3 regions of the Streptomyces sp. 351MFTsu5.1 genome follow, and region 1 is predicted to be linked to each of the others. Evidence: riboswitches for the same ligand, from Rfam matches in the RefSeq annotation. Region 1 holds a riboswitch; each other region holds the start of a gene.
The links. A riboswitch is a leader RNA that binds a small molecule or an ion and turns the genes downstream of it on or off. The one in region 1 is predicted to bind thiamine pyrophosphate.
Positions count from the first base shown of each region.

Region 1 (6,101 bases):
ACTGGCGGGATCTGATCGGGGTGCCGGTCTACTACGCCCAGTACCGGGACGGCGAGATCGAGGTTCTCTGTGTCTCCGACACCCCGGGCAATCCGGCTGTGGAGGAGTGGGCCGACTTCCGCGAGACAGGGCACGCGCACGCCATCGGCCAGTGCCTGCTGGCCCAGCTCGACGAGGCGGCCCGGCGCGACCACCTGGACCGCTATCCGGTGCGGTCCATCACCCCGTACACGGTGCGCGACCACCACAGCCTGCTTCGACGGCTCGAACGGACCGGCCGGATGCAGCCGGTGATCGAGCGTCAGGAGTACGCGCTGGGGACGGTGTGCGCGGCGATTCCGATCACGTTGGGTAACGCTGCGGCAACGATGGCTCTCTCCCTGCCCGTTCATCAGGCCGACCGGTTGTGGGCCGCCACCCAGCAATTGCAAGAGGAAGTCGGGCGTCGGATGGGTTCGCTCGCGCTCTCTATCAGTATCTGAAAACTCACTCCTTGTGATCTGTTGTGTACGTTCAGCAAGATTCCATCAGTGTCAGAGGGATCATTCCCGGCCATACGAAGGCAGATGACGGGGTAGTCGATGCGCGAGTCCGTACAGGCAGAGGTCATGATGAGCTTTCTGGTGTCGGAGGAGCTCTCCTTCCGCATCCCGGTGGAGCTGCGCTACGAGACCGAGGATCCCTACGCTGTCCGGCTGACCTTCCATCTGCCGGGCGATGCCCCGGTCACCTGGGCTTTCGGGCGCGAGCTGCTGATCGACGGAGTGGGGCGACCCTGCGGGGAGGGCGACGTACGGGTCTCGCCCGCCGGCCCCGACACCCTGGGGGATCTGCTGATCAGGCTTCAGGTCGGTGGCGACCAGGCGTTGTTCCGTTCGTCGACGGCGCCGGTCATCGCCTTCCTCGACCGCACCGACAAGCTGGTGCCGTTGGGGCAGGAGGCCGCGATGGCCGACTTCGACGCGCATCTGGACGAGGCGCTGGACCGGATCCTGGCGGAGGAGCAGAGCGCGGGCTGACGCTGGACGGTCGTGAGCTGGGCGGAACGCTTCACCTTCGAGTGGGAGGGCGAAGGAACGCTTCTGCCGATGAGGGCGGGGCGGCGGCCGATGACTCCTTGAGCGGTGACCCCTTGTCGGAGCCCGCCGTGATCCTTTCGGTACGGCGGGAAGCCGCACGCCTGCCTGAGTGCGGGCCTGCCGGGTTGTCGCGGCCGCTCAGTGCCTCCGGCGGCGACCCTTCCCGCCACGGGCCGGAGTCGGACGGGCGTCGGCCGTCCCCGCGCTCACACTTGTCGCTGGTGCTGGTGCCGGTGCAGGGGGTGCCGTCGCGGACCCTCCTACCCCTGCTCCCGCTGCCTCCGCCCCCGGCCGGTCGGCCGAGACCACCAGGGCCGCGAGAGCCGTGGTGACCGGAACCGAGGCGACCAGCCCGATCGAGCCGACCAGGGTGCGCACGATCTCCTCCGCCACCAACTCGCTGTTGGCGACCGTGCCCACGCTTGACTGGGCGATCGAGAAGAGCAGCAGCAGCGGCAGTGCGGCACCCGCGTAGGCGAGCACGAGGGTGTTGACGACGGAGGCGATGTGATCGCGGCCGATACGGATACCGGCGCGGTACAGGCCTCGCCAGCCCATGGTCGGGTTGGCCTCGTGCAGTTCCCACACCGCCGACGTCTGGGTGACCGTCACGTCGTCGAGGACACCGAGCGAGCCGATGATGACACCGGCGAGAAGCAGACCGCTCATGTCGATCGACGGATACAGCCCGTGGATCAGACCGGTGTTGTCGTCCGTGTTGCCCGTCAGCGCAGCCCAGCCGATGAACTGCGAGCCGAGGACGCCGATCAGCAGCAGGGAGATCAGCGTGCCCAGTACCGCCACGGACGTCCGGGCCGACAGGCCGTGGCACATGTAGAGGGCGATCAGCATGATGGCGCTGGCCCCGACCACCGCCACGACCAGCGGGTTCGAGCCCTGGAGGATCGCGGGCAGCACGAAGAAGTTCAGCAGCAGGAAGCTGATGGCCAGGGCGACCAGCGCCATGACACCGCGCAACCGCCCCACGATCACGACGACCAGCGCGAAGATGCCGGCGAGCAGCCCCATCGGGAACCTGCGGTTGACGTCGGCGACCGAGTACTGAAGGTCCCTGGGCGCCGAGGGCTCGTACGCGACCACGACCTTCTCGCCCTCGTCCAGCTGCCGTGACTGGTCCGGCTGGACGATCTCCGTGAAGGTGCGGCCCTTGTCGTCGCCGGTGTCGACCCGGATCGTCGCCTTCTTGCAGCTGCCCTTCGCCTGCTGCTCGGCGGAGGAGCCCTCAGCGGTCGAGGTGTCCCCGGTCGGGGTCTGCCCTCCGGCGTTCACCGACTTGCAGCTGACACTCACGACCTTGGTGACCGTGGCCTGCTGGGTCTGCCGGTCGAAACCGACCCCGGTGCGTTCGTGCGCCGGGGCGCCACCGGGCCACAGCACCGCGAGTCCGACGACGACGGCCCCGGCGAAGGGGATCAGGATCGCCGCGATGACCTTCCGCAGATGCTTGGAGACGGGAGTCGCCGGACCGTGGCTGTGACTGTGGCCGTGCGAGTGACCACCACCGCCGCCGCCACCGCCGTTGCCTCCGTCTCCGCTGCCTCCATCGCCCCTGTCCCCGTGGCCGTGGCCGTGGTCGTGTCCAGGGGCGCCGGGATGGTGTCCGTGACCGTCATGGGGGGCGTGGGTGCTGCCGTGGCCGTTGCCCCCGAAGCCCTCGCTGTGACCGAGGCCGTCACCGAAGCCTTCGCCGTGACCGTGCCCGTCCTGGAACCCCTCGCCACGGTCGTGGCCGCCACCGAAACCTTCGCCGCGGCCGTTGGAGCCATACCCGGGGCGCTGCCCCTGCCCGTGACCGGCTCCCGACCCGTAGCCCTGCGGATAGCCCGGAGCACGCCCAGGACCCGCCTGCCCGGGACTCTGCCTTTGGTCAGGCCCGCCAAGCCCTTGGTCCCGCCCGCGAGGCCCCTGGCCAGGCCCGCCAAGCCCCTGGCCGGATCCCTGCCCACGCCCCTGTGGCCGCCCGTGCCCGAAAGCGTCCCAGCCTCCAGAATCCGGCGCGCCCGTACGACCGTTGCCGACCGCGGGGCCGCCTCCCGGACCGTCTCCGGGGCCGCCGCTTCCCGGTCCGTCTCCGGGGCCGTTTCCGGAGCCCGGTCGGCGCTGCGGCTCGGGAGGCGGGTACGGGGGCTGATGTGTCGTGGTCACCGCCCGATCATCGCAAGAACGAAAGGGGCCCCCTGTTCACCGCGCCCGAATTGACGCTAGCGTGGTGGCACCTTTGTACACGCGGGAGCTCGGAGCACCGGGCTGAGAGGGCGCTGACCTCCGTCCCAGCGATGTTTCACGTGGAACGTCCTCACGCGAGAGTGACGTTCCCCACGAAACGTCGGCAGACGGAAGCCGCTGCGTCGACCGCCGAACCTGTTACCGGGTAATGCCGGCGTAGGGAGTAGGTCTCATGACCATCAAGGACGCACGCACGCCTGCCTCCAACCAGGACGAACAGTCCATCGAGGGTGAAAGCCCAGCACAACCCCCCACGGAGGCCGGGAAGTCCATCGGCTGGCACAAGGCGTATGTCGAGGGCTCGCGCCCCGACCTGCGTGTGCCGGTCCGCCAGGTGCACCTCACCAACGGGCAGTCGGTCACGCTGTACGACACCTCGGGCCCGTACACCGATCCGCTCACCGAGACCGATGTCCGCCGGGGGCTCGACCCGCTCAGGGAGAACTGGATCGTCGCCCGCGGGGACACCGAGGAGTACGCGGGCCGTCCCGTTTGCCCCGAGGACGACGGGATCAAGCACACCTCCCCGCGCGGCGGCAACCTGCGCAACCTCGACGCGGTGTTCCCTGGCCGACCCCGCCTTCCTCGGCGTAGTCGTGACGGCAGTGCAGTCACCCAGCTCGCGTACGCCCGCCGGGGGGAGATCACTCCGGAGATGGAGTACGTGGCCATCCGGGAGAACGTGGAGCCCGAGGTGGTCCGTGAGGAGATCGCGGCGGGGCGTGCGGTGCTGCCCGCGAACGTCAACCACCCGGAGATCGAGCCGATGATCATCGGCAAGCGGTTCCTGGTGAAGGTCAACGCCAACATCGGCAACTCCGCGGTGACGTCCTCCATCGAGGAGGAGGTCGAGAAGATGACCTGGGCGACCCGTTGGGGCGCCGACACGGTCATGGACCTCTCCACCGGCCGCAATATCCACACCACCCGTGAGTGGGTGCTGCGCAACTCCCCCGTCCCGATCGGCACGGTGCCGCTCTACCAGGCGCTGGAGAAGGTCGACGGCCGGGCCGAGGAGCTGACCTGGGAGATCTACAAGGACACGGTCATCGAGCAGGCCGAGCAGGGCGTGGACTACATGACGGTCCACGCGGGCGTGCGGCTGCCGTACGTACCGCTGACGGCGAACCGCAAGACCGGGATCGTCTCGCGCGGCGGTTCGATCATGGCCGCCTGGTGCCTCGCGCACCACAAGGAGTCGTTCCTCTACGAGAACTTCGAGGAACTGTGCGAGATCCTCGCCGCCTATGACGTCACCTACTCGCTGGGCGACGGTCTGCGGCCCGGCTCGATCGCGGACGCCAACGACGAGGCGCAGTTCGCGGAGTTGAGGACGCTCGGGGAACTCAACACGATCGCCAAGCGATTCAACGTACAGACCATGATCGAGGGCCCGGGACATGTCCCGATGCACAAGATCAAGGAGAACATCGACCTTCAGCAGGAGATCTGCGAGGAGGCGCCGTTCTACACGCTCGGCCCGCTGACCACCGACGTCGCGCCGGCGTACGACCACATCACCTCCGGCATCGGCGCCGCGATGATCGCCTGGTGGGGCACGGCGATGCTCTGCTACGTCACGCCCAAGGAGCACCTGGGTCTGCCCAACCGGGACGACGTCAAGACCGGTGTCATCACCTACAAGATCGCCGCCCACGCGGCGGACCTCGCCAAGGGGCATCCCGGGGCGCAGGACTGGGACGACGCCCTGTCCGACGCCCGCTTCGAGTTCCGGTGGGAGGACCAGTTCAACCTCGCTCTGGACCCGGACACGGCCCGTGAGTTCCACGACGAGACCCTCCCGGCGGAGCCGGCCAAGACGGCCCACTTCTGCTCCATGTGCGGACCGAAGTTCTGCTCGATGAAGATCAGCCAGAGCATCAACGAACGGTTCGGCGGGGCGGCGGCCGAAGGAGCCTCACCCGAGGAGGTCGCCGAGGGAATGCTGCAGAAATCGAAGGAGTTCGCGGCGAGCGGGAACCGGGTGTACTTGCCGCTGGCGGATTAGTCCCGCTCCGGCAGGACGGCCCGCACCCGCGACTGTGCGGCGTCGCGGGCCGCCCTGCTCGTCCGGTTCAGTCGGGTCGTCCGGTCAGTCGCGCTCCGCGAGGAAGAGTCGTGCGAGCCGGGGCAGACGGCGATGCATCTCCTCCGGATCGTCGAAGTCGAAGTCCTCTCCCATGTCCGTGGGTTCGTTGTCCTGCCCGTCGGCCGGCCGGTACGTCGCCCAGGCCTCGTCGAAGGCGTCCGCGCTGCCTGCAAGGCGTTCGAAGGCGTCCCTGGCCGCGTAGTTCACGTCCTCGTGGAACAGGGCTTCGTCACCCCGTGCGTTCGCTGCCTCGACGACATCGGGGTGCTCCGCGAGGCTGTCGGGGTCCTGGGCGGTGCGCTCGTACCAGTCCCGCCCGGACGCGATCACTCCGGCTCGGAAGTCCATGAAGCTGTCGTCGGAGCAGCCGCCGCCGCCCAGACTCGATGGTGGCCGGAACCGGTGTCTGTTGATGGGGCCGCACTGTGCCGTCCCGGTCTGACAATCAGCGCAGGACAGTGTCAACGTGCGTAGTGAGGGTCGCCCCTGCTTCACCTCCTGCCCCGCCTCACCCCGCATCCGGCTTGCGCTCCCCTGTGAGCACGTCGTGGGAACGCAAGCCGAGGGGCTCTGCCGGGCGGTGTCAGTCCGGCTGGTGTTCCGGCCCCCCGAAGTCCGGGCTCGTGTAGTCCGGGCTGGTGAAGCTCGGGCGGGCGCCGGAGGCTCCGTCGTCGGGGCTGCTGAAC
Region 1 is NZ_KB911776.1:197,379-203,479, reverse strand. It holds gene H295_RS0104340 (IclR family transcriptional regulator) at 1-482, shown strand, start outside; gene H295_RS0104335 (SsgA family sporulation/cell division regulator) at 582-1,019, shown strand; gene H295_RS42765 (YibE/F family protein) at 1,218-2,477, opposite strand; TPP riboswitch at 3,317-3,506, shown strand; gene thiC (phosphomethylpyrimidine synthase ThiC) at 3,499-5,334, shown strand; gene H295_RS42755 (DUF4240 domain-containing protein) at 5,419-5,763, opposite strand; gene H295_RS0104315 (membrane protein) at 5,999-6,101, opposite strand, start outside.

Region 2 (6,101 bases), on a different contig from region 1:
TGCTCGGCCGTGTCGATGAAGGCGGCGGGGACGTGCAGCGCGCGGTTCTCACCACGGCGTACGGCGATGAGCTGGCCCTCCTTGACCAGCTGCCGCACCCGCGTCACCTCGACGTCGAGCAGCTCCGCGATGTCGGGGAGGGTGAGCCAGGCGGGGACGAGTGCATCGGTCTTTGCGTCAATCTCGGTCACGGGATCAAGCGTGCCATCCCGCACTGACAGTCGGAAGCCGGGGCGCCTCCGGCGGGGGAACGGGGGCGGGTTTCCTGGCGTCGACGACACCATCCGGACGCCGTGCCGACACGGGGACGCCGGGGGCCGGGCCGGTACGCGATCCCGAGCGCCTGGCCCACGCGGAGACCCCGGGAGCGGGCCGGCAGCGGAGACCGGGAGCGGGCCCGGCGCAGGCGGGAAGGTTCGACACCCGCCACCACGCGGCCCCCCGAGTTCAGGGCCACCCTCAGGGCCACCCGCGGATCAAGCCCGGCGGGCCGCCCCAGGCCGTCCGCCTCCGCGCCCTACCCCTTCGCCGCCGCCTTCAGCGGCCTCGCCGGGTCCGTCAGCAGGTCCGGGTCCATCTCGGTGCCCGCGTCGATCAGGCGGCGGCCCTGCGCCAGGTCGCGGGGGCGGCCGACCGCCAGGAGGGCGACCAGGCGGTTGTCCCTGAGCCAGCACACGGACCAGGCGGGGCCGGACGGCTCACCGCGCCACAGGGTCGTGTCGGCGGACATGTGGTGGCCGGCGTACTGGACGAAGCGGCCGAACTGCTCGGACCAGAAGTACGGGACCGGGTCGTAGACCGCGGAGGTCTCGCCCAGGACGGCCGCGGCGACCGTGCGGGGTCCCTGGAGGGCGTTGTCCCAGTGGTGGACCATCAGCCGTTCGCCGTAGCGCCCCGAGGGGAAGGAGGCGCAGTCGCCGACCGCGTAGACGTCCGGCGCGGAGGTGTGCAGCCGTTCGTCGGCGACGACCTCGCCGTGCGCGCCGAGTTCGATGCCCGAACCGGCGAGCCAGGCCGTGGCGGGCCGGGCCCCGATACCGACCACGACGGCCCCCGCGGGCACCCGGGTGCCGTCGTCCAGGACGACCTCGCCGGGCTCGACGGACACCACGCGCGCGTGGGTGCGCAGTTCGGCCCCCGCGTCGGCGTACCAGGACGTCATCGGGGCGGCCACCTCCGCGGGCAGCGCGCCGGCGAGCGGCCGGTCGGCGGCTTCCACGACCGTCACCGCGCAGCCCGCCTCGCGCGCGGCGGTGGCGAACTCGGCGCCGATCCAGCCCGCGCCGACGACCACGATGTCGTGCTGCCGGGCGAGCACGGGGCGCAGCCGTTCGGCGTCGTCCAGGGTGCGCAGCAGATGTACGCCGGGCACGCCCTCGGTGCCGGGCAGCCGGATCGGCTCGGCGCCGGTGGCGAGGACCAGGACGTCGTACGGCACGGGCCCGGCCTCGGTGTCCAGCTCGTGCGCGTCCGGGCGCACGCCCAGCGCCTCGCGGCCGAGCAGCAGTTCGATGCCGAGGGCCTCGAAGTCCACGTCGAAGGCGGAGCCCTCGGCCTTGCCCAGCAGGACGGCCTTGGAGAGCGGCGGCCGGTCGTACGGCTGATGGGGTTCCGCGCCGATCACCGTGACGGTGCCCTGGAAGCCCCGTTCGCGCAGGGCGACCGCGGTCTGCACCCCGGCCATGCCCGCCCCGACCACGACCACCCGCTGCTGCGCCTGTGTCTGCTCGGTCATTTGATCACCCTAGCCACCTGACATTCAGTCAGTCAGGAGTCGTGCCGAGTGACCTGCTCCACAATGCTGGTCCCGCTGCCGGGCTGCGACTCCCACTGCCAAGTCTCCTCCAGCCGCACCCGGCCGTCGGGCAGGTCGACGACCGTGGAGAGGCAGTGGCCGGAGGACGTCGACCCGTCATGCCTGAGCTGGACGTAGCGGAAGTCGAGGCGGTCCCCCGCGCGCGTGCCGACCAGATGCCCGCGTACCACGTCACCGCCCGCGTACTCGGCCCAGATCCGCCCGTCCTCCTCGTGGTAGGTGAACCGGGTGCCGGTGCCCACCTGACCTGGGGCCTGGTCGGCGACCGGGGCGAGGACGAGGTTGTCGAGCGAGCGTGCCACGGAGAGAGGCTCCCTTACTGAGACGTGCGGGGTCGGGCTAGGGTGGCCAACGTAGAGCACTCGCGGGAGCCCGGACGCACCGGGCTGAGAGGGAGGCTGGCCGGCCTCCGACCGTACGAACCTGATCCGGGTCATGCCGGCGAAGGGAGGGGCTGGACGCCCATGTCCTCACGTACGTCAGACGTCCTCGTCGTCGGGGGCGGCATCATCGGCCTGGTCACGGCCTGGCGGGCCGCGCAACGCGGTCTCCGCACGGCCGTGGCGGACCCGGAACCGGGCGGCGGGGCCGCCCAGGTGGCCGCCGGGATGCTGGCCGCGGTCACCGAACTGCACTACGGCGAGCAGACCCTGCTCGGCCTGAACCTCGCCTCGGCCCACCGCTACCCCGACTTCGCGGCCGAGCTCACCGAGCTGACCGGCCACGACCTCGGCTACCGCAGGTGCGGCACGCTGGCCGTGGCGCTGGACGCCGACGACCGCGCCCATCTGCGCGAACTGCACGCGCTCCAGCGGCAGTCGGGCCTGGAGTCGGAGTGGCTGTCGGGGCGCGAGTGCCGCCGCCTGGAGCCGATGCTCGCGCCGGGGGTGCGGGGCGGGCTGCGGGTGGACGGTGACCACCAGATCGATCCGCGCCGCCTCACGCGCGCGTTGCTGGCCGCGTGCGAGCGGGCGGGCGTGGTCTTCCACCGCGCGTGGGCGGAGCGCCTGCGGGTCGTCCGGGACCGGGCCGCCGGGATCACCACGACGGACGGCGACGAACTGGACGCGGGCCAGGTCGTGCTCGCCGCCGGGAGCCTGAGCGGCCGCCTGGAAGGAGTCCCCGAGGCCCTCCTGCCCCCTGTGCGGCCCGTGAAGGGCCAGGTGCTGCGCCTGACCGTGCCGCCCCGGTACGCGCCCTTCCTGAGCCGTACCGTGCGGGCCGTCGTGCGCGGCAGCCAGGTCTACCTCGTGCCGCGCGAGAACGGCGAGCTGGTGATCGGCGCGACCAGCGAGGAGCTGGGCTGGGACACCACGGTGACCGCGGGCGGGGTGTACGAACTGCTGCGGGACGCGCACGAACTGGTCCCCGGCATCACCGAGCTGCCCCTGACGGAGACCCGCGCGGGACTGCGCCCGGGCTCCCCCGACAACGCTCCCCTGCTCGGCCCGACGGACCTGCCCGGCCTGCTGCTCGCCACCGGGCACTACCGCAACGGCGTGCTGCTGACCCCGGTCACCGGGGACGCGATGGCCCATGTCCTTGCGACCGGTGAACTCCCGGAGGTGGCCCGTCCGTTCACGCCGGGCCGGTTCCGTCAGCGGGTGGAGCAGCCGGCATGAACATCTCCGTCAACGGGGAGCCGCGCCGGTTCGCTCCCGGTACGGCTCTGGACGCCGTCGTACGGGCCCTGACCTCGGCGCCCTCCGGGGTCGCCGCCGCGCTCAACGAGACCGTCGTACCGCGCACGCAGTGGCCCTCGACGACCCTCGCCGAGGGGGACCGCGTGGAAGTCCTCACCGCCGTCCAAGGAGGCTGACCCATGGCCGACGATCCCTTTGTCATCGGCGGTACGTCGTTCTCGTCCCGGCTGATCATGGGCACGGGCGGGGCGCCCAGCCTGGACGTCCTGGAGCGGGCGCTGGTCGCCTCCGGGACCGAGCTCACGACGGTCGCGATGCGGCGGGTGAACCCGTCGGTGCACGGCTCGGTGCTGTCCGTCCTGGAGCGGCTCGGCATCCGGGTGCTGCCCAACACGGCGGGCTGCTTCACGGCCGGCGAGGCGGTTCTCACGGCCCGTCTCGCGCGCGAGGCGCTCGGCACCGACCTGATCAAGCTGGAGGTCATCGCCGACGAGCGGACCCTGCTCCCGGACGGCGTGGAGCTGCTGGACGCGGCCGAGACCCTGGTCGACGACGGCTTCACGGTGCTGCCGTACACGAACGACGACCCGGTGCTGGCCCGCCGTCTCGAGGACGTGGGCTGCGCGGCGATCATGCCGCTCGGCTCCCCGATCGGCTCCGGGCTCGGCATCCGCAACCCGCACAACTTCCGGCTGATCGTCGAGCACGCGCGGGTGCCGGTGATCCTGGACGCGGGGGCGGGTACGGCGTCCGACGCGGCCCTGGCGATGGAGCTGGGGTGCGCGGGGGTGATGCTCGCCTCGGCGGTGACGCGGGCGCAGGAGCCGGAACTGATGGCCCGGGCGATGCGGCACGGCGTGGAGGCGGGCCGGCTGGCGTACCGGGCGGGGCGGATCCCCCGCCGGCACTTCGCGGAGGCGTCGTCGCCGGCGGAGGGCCTGGCCGCACTGGATCCGGAGCGGCCGGCCTTCTGAACCGGATGCGGTCCGTCCGGACTCTGAACACACGTTCGACCGCGGACTCGGGCAGGTGCGACCTCCGTCACAGCTCGGCTCCAGTACCGCCCCTGTTCCGGCCGAACCCGATCGGCTGTCAGCCGTGGCTCGTAGACTCGCCTGCGTGGATACGACCCTTCAGGACCCGCTGGTCGGGCAGGTGCTCGACGGCCGCTACCGCGTGGACGCGCGGATCGCGGTCGGCGGGATGGCCACGGTCTACCGGGCCCTGGACACCCGTCTGGACCGCGTGCTCGCGCTCAAGGTGATGCACCCCGCGCTCGCGGCGGACGGGATTTTCGTCGAGCGGTTCATCCGGGAGGCCAAGTCCGTCGCCCGACTGGCCCACCCCAATGTGGTGCAGGTCTTCGACCAGGGCACCGACGGGTCGTACGTCTATCTCGCCATGGAGTACGTGGCCGGCTGCACCCTGCGTGACGTGCTGCGTGAGCGCGGCGCGCTGCAACCGCGCGCCGCCCTGGACATCCTGGAGCCGGTCCTGGCCGCACTCGGCGCCGCGCACCGCGCCGGGTTCGTGCACCGGGACATGAAGCCGGAGAACGTCCTCATAGGGGACGACGGCCGGGTCAAGGTCGCCGACTTCGGGCTCGTGCGGTCGGTGAACAACGTGACCAACAGCTCCGGAGCGGTCCTCGGCACCGTCTCCTACCTGTCACCGGAACAGATCGACCAGCCCAACACCGCCGACGCCCGCGTCGACGTGTACGCCTGCGGCGTCATGCTGTACGAGATGCTGACCGGCAGCCAGCCGCACGAGGGCGAATCCCCCGCGATAGTGCTCTACAAGCACCTCCACGAGGACGTCCCGCCGCCCTCGGCCGTGGTCCCGGGGCTGCCGTACGAACTGGACGAGCTGGTCGCCTCGGCCACCGCCCGCGCCCCGGAGCTGCGCCCGTACGACGCGGTGGCGCTGCTCGCGCAGGCCCGTGCCGCGCACGGCAGGCTGAGCGACGACCAGCTGGACATGGTGCCGCCGCAGGCGCTCCCGTCGGGGTACACGGGCGCCGAGAACCGTACGAGCGTGATCCCGCGGTCCCTGACCGTGCCCCGGCTGCTCCCGGTCAACGAGGACGAGCCGGTCCACCACCGCACCAGCGTCCTGGAGACCCCACCGCCCCCGCCCCGGCGCAGCCGTGCCTCCCGCGGCGGTTCCCGGCGCGGCCCCCTCCTGATCGTCGCCGCGGTCCTGCTGGCGCTCGGCCTCGGTGCGGGCGTCTGGTACATCAACTCCGGCCAGTTCACCCGGGTCCCGGCCCTGCTGGCGAAGACCGAGGCACAGGCGCGTGACCGCCTCGACGAGGTGGGGCTGGAGACCGGCAAGGTCACCTACGCCTACAGCGACACCGTCAAGCGCGGGACCGTGATCAGCACGGACCCGGGGGTGGGCAGCCGCATACGGAACAACGACTCCGTGGCGATCACCGTCTCCAGGGGCCCGCAGACGGTCAAGGTGCCCGACGTGGACGGCGACGCACTGGGCACGGCGCGCACCCGGCTGAAGGCCGAGGGGCTCCAGCCCGGCATGGTCACCCGGGAGTTCAGCGACGACGTCCCCAGGGGCTTCGTGATCAGCATCGACCCGTCGGGCGGCACCACCCTGCGCACCGGCTCGGCGATCGCCCTCAC
Region 2 is NZ_KB911783.1:144,906-151,006, reverse strand. It holds gene H295_RS0121580 (Rv2175c family DNA-binding protein) at 1-191, opposite strand, end outside; gene H295_RS0121575 (NAD(P)/FAD-dependent oxidoreductase) at 518-1,735, opposite strand; gene H295_RS0121570 (hypothetical protein) at 1,768-2,118, opposite strand; TPP riboswitch at 2,171-2,283, shown strand; gene thiO (glycine oxidase ThiO) at 2,281-3,438, shown strand; gene thiS (sulfur carrier protein ThiS) at 3,435-3,635, shown strand; gene H295_RS0121555 (thiazole synthase) at 3,639-4,433, shown strand; gene pknB (Stk1 family PASTA domain-containing Ser/Thr kinase) at 4,579-6,101, shown strand, end outside.
Region 2: another riboswitch for thiamine pyrophosphate. It lies ahead of thiO (glycine oxidase ThiO); the one in region 1 lies ahead of thiC (phosphomethylpyrimidine synthase ThiC).

Region 3 (6,101 bases), on a different contig from region 1:
CCCGCCGACGCGGCCAGATCCTGCCGGTCACCCTCACCGGCGGCTGCTTCGTGATCGCCGGCCTGGCGGTCGCCGCCTTCGGCGTGTGGATCTTCTGAACGTCCAGGTCGTTCGTACACAGACGGGATGCGAGCTGGGGACAGTGGTGGTGGGCCGGTCGAGATGTGATGGCGCCGTCGTGGGTATGGGTCCCGAACGTAGGAAGGGAACCGATGAACGGCCGGCGCCGGCAAGCCTTATGGCGGGTCAGATGGGATGTCAGAAATGGATGCAGGGCTCGCAGCTGTACTGGGTGCTGCCGTAGGGGCTATAGGCACTGGAGGTGCAGGCATCGGGGCTGCACTTCTGGCCCGCTCACAAGCGCGCTCTCAGCTTCAGGCCGAACACGCGCGAATTCTCAGAGAGCCAAGGAAAGTCGCCTACCTCGCACTCGCGGAGGAAGTGATCAAGGATTACAACAAACTAGTCACGGCCACTAGTAGCCTCCAGGTCGTTGCTGGAAACAGATATCCCACGGCCTTCGAAGACAGGATGAGGGCTGCTCGGGAAGCCTACGATTCCACGCGTTTGGACGACCACTCTCACGGCCATCGCTATGCACAGGTTGCTGTCGAAGGACCGCCAAAGGTAACGCAGGCAGCTGCGGACTGCCGGGTAGCGTTCTTGGAATTCAAAGCTAAAGTCCATGAGTGCCTCGTCCAGTTCCGACGCGACGGCGGTGGTACCCCGGAGGCAATAGCTTCGCTGAATGAGTTGAGCCAGAAATTTCACACGGAGTACTTGGCTTTTGTTCACGCTGCTGCTTCAGCGATCGCTGTCGATGGGTTGAACACCTTTCCGGAATAGCGTGTCCATTCGCACCCCCGGAGCAATTGTTCCACTCGTAGAGCAAGCGCCCTGAGCCGTCCCTGGGCCGTCCGAAGCCGACCGACGCCAACAGTCGGCCCCCGCAGGTGACCACCCCCACCCCGCTCCGGCCTGGGCCCCCGGCGATGATCTGCCACACTGGAAGGGTTATGCCTGCACCCGGAGAACTCACTTTCGTCGCCCCCCGCGGAGCCAAGAAGCCGCCGCGGCATCTCGCTGACCTCACTCCTGTCGAGCGCAAGGAGGTGGTGGCCGGGATCGGGGAGAAGCCTTTTCGGGCCAAGCAGCTCTCGCAGCACTACTTCGCGCGGTACGCGCACGACCCCGCGGAGTGGACCGACATCCCCGCCGGCTCGCGCGAGAAGCTCCGGGAGGCGCTGCTTCCCGAGCTGATGACCGTCGTACGGCATCTGTCGACCGACCAGGGGACCACGCGCAAGACGCTGTGGCGGCTGTTCGACGGGACGCTCGTGGAGTCCGTGCTGATGCGGTACCCGGACCGGGTGACCATGTGCATCAGCTCGCAGGCCGGCTGCGGGATGAACTGCCCGTTCTGCGCCACCGGGCAGGCCGGTCTTGACCGGAACCTGTCCACCGCCGAGATCGTGCACCAGATCGTCGACGGCATGCGGGCGCTCCGGGACGGGGAAGTGCCGGGCGGGCCCGCGCGGCTCTCCAACATCGTCTTCATGGGCATGGGCGAGCCGCTCGCCAACTACAAGCGCGTGACGCAGTCCATCCGCGCGCTCACCGACCCCGCCCCCGACGGGCTCGGGCTCTCGCAGCGCGGTATCACCGTGTCCACCGTGGGGCTCGTGCCCGCCATTCACCGGTTCGCCGACGAAGGGTTCAAGTGCCGGCTCGCGATCTCCCTGCACGCTCCTGACGACGAGCTGCGCGACACCCTCGTCCCCGTGAACACGCGGTGGAAGGTGCGCGAGGTCCTCGACGCCGGGTTCGAGTACGTCGAGAAGAGCGGGCGGCGGCTCTCCATCGAGTACGCGCTGATCCGGGACATCAACGACCAGGCCTGGCGCGGTGACCGGCTCGGCCGGCTGCTCCGGGGCAAGCCCGTGCACGTGAACCTGATTCCGCTGAACCCGACCCCGGGCTCCAAGTGGACCGCCTCGCGGCCCGAGGACGAGAAGGCCTTCGTCGAGGCGATCGCCGCGCACGGCGTGCCGGTGACCGTCCGGGACACCCGCGGCCAGGAGATCGACGGGGCCTGTGGCCAGCTCGCGGCCACCGAGCGGTAGTCTGGCGACTGTACGTACACCTTCATATCCGACAGGGGAGCGCAACAGCGCTGAGAGTGCGGCAACCGGGCCGCAGACCCTCTGAACCTCGCCCAGGTCATTCTGGGTAGGAAGTTCGGTCATCACCGTGAACAACAAGAAGCTTTTCGCTGCCGTCGTGGGCCTCGGTCTCGTCACGCTGTCCGCGTGCGGGTCCTCGTCCTCCTCCGACTCCTCCTCCGGCTCCGGCAGCACCGGCTCCAAGACCGTCACCCTCGTCAGCCACGACTCCTGGGCCGTCTCCAAGGGCGTCCTCGCCGACTTCGAGAAGAAGTCCGGCTACAAGGTGAAGGTCCTGGAGGACGGCGACGCCGGGCAGGCCGTCAACAAGGCCATCCTCACCAAGGACAACCCGCAGGGAGACGTCTTCTTCGGCGTCGACAACACCCTGCTCTCCCGGGCGCTCGACAACGGCCTCTTCCAGCCGTACGAGGCGAAGGGCGCCGGCACCATCAAGGCGGGGTACCGCGTCGACGGGGACAAGGTCACGCCCATCGACACCGGCGACATCTGCGTCAACTACGACAAGGCGTGGTTCAGCGAGCACAAGCTCCAGCCGCCGACGTCGTACGACGACCTGGTCAAGCCCGCCTACAAGAACCTCCTCGTCACCGAGAACGCCTCCACCTCCTCCCCGGGCCTCGGCTTCCTCCTCGGGTCCGCCGCGAAGTACGGGGACGAGGGCTGGCAGGGCTACTGGAAGAAGCTCAAGGCCAACGGCGTCAAGGTCGTCGACGGCTGGGAGCAGGCCTACAACGAGGAGTTCTCCGGGTCGGCCGGCGGCAAGAAGGCCAAGGCCGACCGGCCGCTCGTCGTCTCCTACGCCTCCTCGCCGCCCGCCGAGGTGATCTACGCCGACCCGAAGCCGGCCACCGCGCCCACCGGAGTCGCCGACGGCACCTGCTTCCGGCAGATCGAGTACGCGGGGCTGCTCAGCAACGCCAAGAACACCAAGGGTGGCAAGGCGTTCCTGGACTTCCTGCTCACCAAGGAGTTCCAGCAGGACATGCCGCTCAACATGTTCGTCTACCCGGTCGTGCAGGGCGCCCAGGTGCCGGCCGAGTTCACGAAGTACGGTCCGCAGGCCAAGGATCCCGAGACCATGGACCCGGCCAGGATCGCCGAACACCGTGACGACTGGGTCAAGTCGTGGACCTCGCTCGTCCTCAGGTGAGCCGGAGGGGCGCGGCGGCACGGCTCGGCCTGATGGCCGTGCCCGTCGCGTTCTTCGCCGTCTTCTTCGCCTTGCCCGTCGCCGCGATCGTCAGGCGTGGCCTCGACACGGACGGGAGCTGGCAGTTCGGCCGGATCACCGACGTTCTCGGTCAGCCGGACATCCGGCACGTCCTGTGGTTCACCACCTGGCAGGCGCTCGTCTCCACCGCGCTCACGCTGCTGGTCGCGCTCCCCGGCGCGTACGTCTTCGCGCGCTTCGACTTCCCCGGCAAGCAGATCCTGCGGGCCGTGGTCACCGTGCCCTTCGTGCTGCCGACCGTCGTGGTCGGTACGGCCTTCCTGGCCCTGGTCGGCCGGGGCGGGTTGCTGGACGAGTGGTGGGGCGTACGGCTGGACACCACCGTGTGGGCGATCCTGCTCGCGCACGTCTTCTTCAACTACGCGGTCGTCGTACGGACCGTCGGCGGACTGTGGGCGCAGCTGGACCCCCGGCAGGAGGAGGCCGCGCGGATGCTGGGCGCGTCCCCGCTCACCGCCTGGCGCAAGGTCACCCTCCCCGCGCTCGGGCCCGCCGTGGCCGCCGCCGCGCTGATGGTCTTCCTGTTCACCTTCACCTCCTTCGGTGTGGTCCAGATCCTCGGCGGCCCCACGTTCTCCACCCTCGAGGTGGAGATCTACCGCCAGACCTCCGAGATCTTCGACCTCTCCACGGCCGCCGTGCTGACGATCATCCAGTTCGTGGCCGTGGGCGCGGTCCTCGCCCTGCACGCGTGGACCGTACGGCGCAGGGAGAGCGCGCTCCGGCTCGTGGACGCGTCCGTCACCGCCCGGCGGCCGCGCGGCGCGGGGGAGTGGGCGCTGCTGGCCGGGGTCCTCGCGGTCGTCGCCGTCCTCCTGGTGCTGCCGCTCGCCGTGCTGGTGCAACGCTCCCTCGGCGCCCCCGACTTCGGCTACTACCGGGCGCTCACCCACAGCGACGGCGGGGTCTTCCTCGTCGCGCCGATCGAGGCGATCGGGAACTCGCTGGAGTACGCCCTCGCCGCGACCGTCATCGCGGTGGTGGTCGGAGGGCTCGCGGCGGCCGCGCTGACGCGACGGGACGCGGGGCGATGGGTACGGGGCTTCGACGCGCTGCTGATGCTGCCGCTCGGGGTGTCCGCGGTGACCGTCGGCTTCGGGTTCCTGATCTCCCTCGACGAGCCGCCGCTGGACCTCCGACAGTCCTGGATCCTGGTGCCGCTCGCGCAGGCGCTGGTCGGGGTGCCGTTCGTCGTACGGACCATGCTGCCCGTGCTGCGGGCGGTGGACCACCGGCTGCGGGAGGCCGCGGCCGTGCTCGGGGCCGCGCCCTGGCGGGTGTGGCGGGAGGTCGACCTGCCCATGGTGCGGCGGGCGCTGCTGATCGCGGCGGGGTTCGCGTTCGCCGTGTCGCTGGGCGAGTTCGGGGCGACCGTCTTCATCGCACGGCCCGACAACCCGACCCTGCCGGTCGCCGTGGCCCGGCTGCTGGGCCGTGCCGGTGACCTCAACTACGGCCAGGCGATGGCCCTCTCGACCATCCTGATGATCGTGTGCGCGGTGGCGCTGCTGGTCCTCGAACGGCTGCGGACCGACCGGACCGGGGAGTTCTGATGCTGCTGAGCCTAGCGGAGGCGACGGTACGGTTCGGCGGGCGGGCCGTGCTCGACGGGGTCGGGCTCGATGTCGCCGAGCACGAGGTCGTGTGCGTGCTGGGACCGAGCGGCAGCGGCAAGTCGACGCTGCTGCGGGCGGTGGCCGGCCTGCAACCGCTCGACGGAGGGCGGGTGTCGCTCGACGGGCGGGACCAGTCCGGGGTGCCCGCGCACCGGCGCGGGGTGGGCCTGATGTTCCAGGACCACCAGCTGTTCCCGCAGCGGGACGTGGGCGCCAACGTGGCCTTCGGACTCCGGATGCGTGACGTCCCCAAGGCGCAGCAGGCTGAGCGGGTGCGGGAGTTGCTCGACCTCGTCGGGCTGCCGGGCGCCGCCCGCCGGGCCGTCGCCTCGCTCTCCGGCGGTGAGCAGCAGCGGGTCGCGCTGGCCCGGGCGCTGGCTCCCCGGCCCCGGCTGCTGATGCTCGACGAGCCGCTCGGGCAGCTGGACCGTTCGCTGCGGGAGCGGCTCGTCGTCGAACTGCGGGAGCTGTTCGGGCGGTTGGGCACCACGGTGCTCGCGGTCACCCACGACCAGAGCGAGGCCTTCGCGCTCGCCGACCGGGTCGTGGTGATGCGGGACGGACGGATCGCCCAGTCCGGTACGCCGCTGGAGGTGTGGCAGCGGCCGGTGGACGAGTTCGTGGCCCGTTTCCTCGGCTTCGAGAACGTGGTGGAGGGGACCGTCACCGGCGAGGCCGCGGACACGGTGTGGGGCAAGGTCCCGGTGCCGCCAGGGGCCGCGCAGGGAGTCCGGAGCGTGCTGGTGCGCCCCGCGGGCGTGCGACTGGTGCCGGCCGACGAGGGGCTGCCCTGCACGGTCGCCGCACGCACCTTCAAGGGCACCCATGTCGCCGTGCACCTGCAACCCGCGGACGACGGACCCCGCCTGGAAGCCGCGTGCGCCCTGCGCGAGGCGCCGGAGGTCGGGGACGCGGTGGGGGTGGGGTTCGATGCCGCCGAAATTGTGGTGCTCGGCTGACGAGGGCGACCTACAGTGCCCGGCATGACGCTGCTCACGCACGACCGCTACTGCGACGAGATCGCCCACCAGGTGGGTCTGTTGAGGGCCGTGGTGACCTCCGGGGCCG
Region 3 is NZ_KB911788.1:122,966-129,066, forward strand. It holds gene H295_RS0128570 (hypothetical protein) at 1-98, shown strand, start outside; gene H295_RS47260 (hypothetical protein) at 265-846, shown strand; gene rlmN (23S rRNA (adenine(2503)-C(2))-methyltransferase RlmN) at 1,017-2,123, shown strand; TPP riboswitch at 2,147-2,254, shown strand; gene H295_RS0128580 (thiamine ABC transporter substrate-binding protein) at 2,251-3,336, shown strand; gene H295_RS0128585 (ABC transporter permease) at 3,369-4,970, shown strand; gene H295_RS0128590 (ABC transporter ATP-binding protein) at 4,970-5,992, shown strand; gene H295_RS0128595 (maleylpyruvate isomerase family mycothiol-dependent enzyme) at 6,017-6,101, shown strand, end outside.
Region 3: another riboswitch for thiamine pyrophosphate. It lies ahead of H295_RS0128580 (thiamine ABC transporter substrate-binding protein); the one in region 1 lies ahead of thiC (phosphomethylpyrimidine synthase ThiC).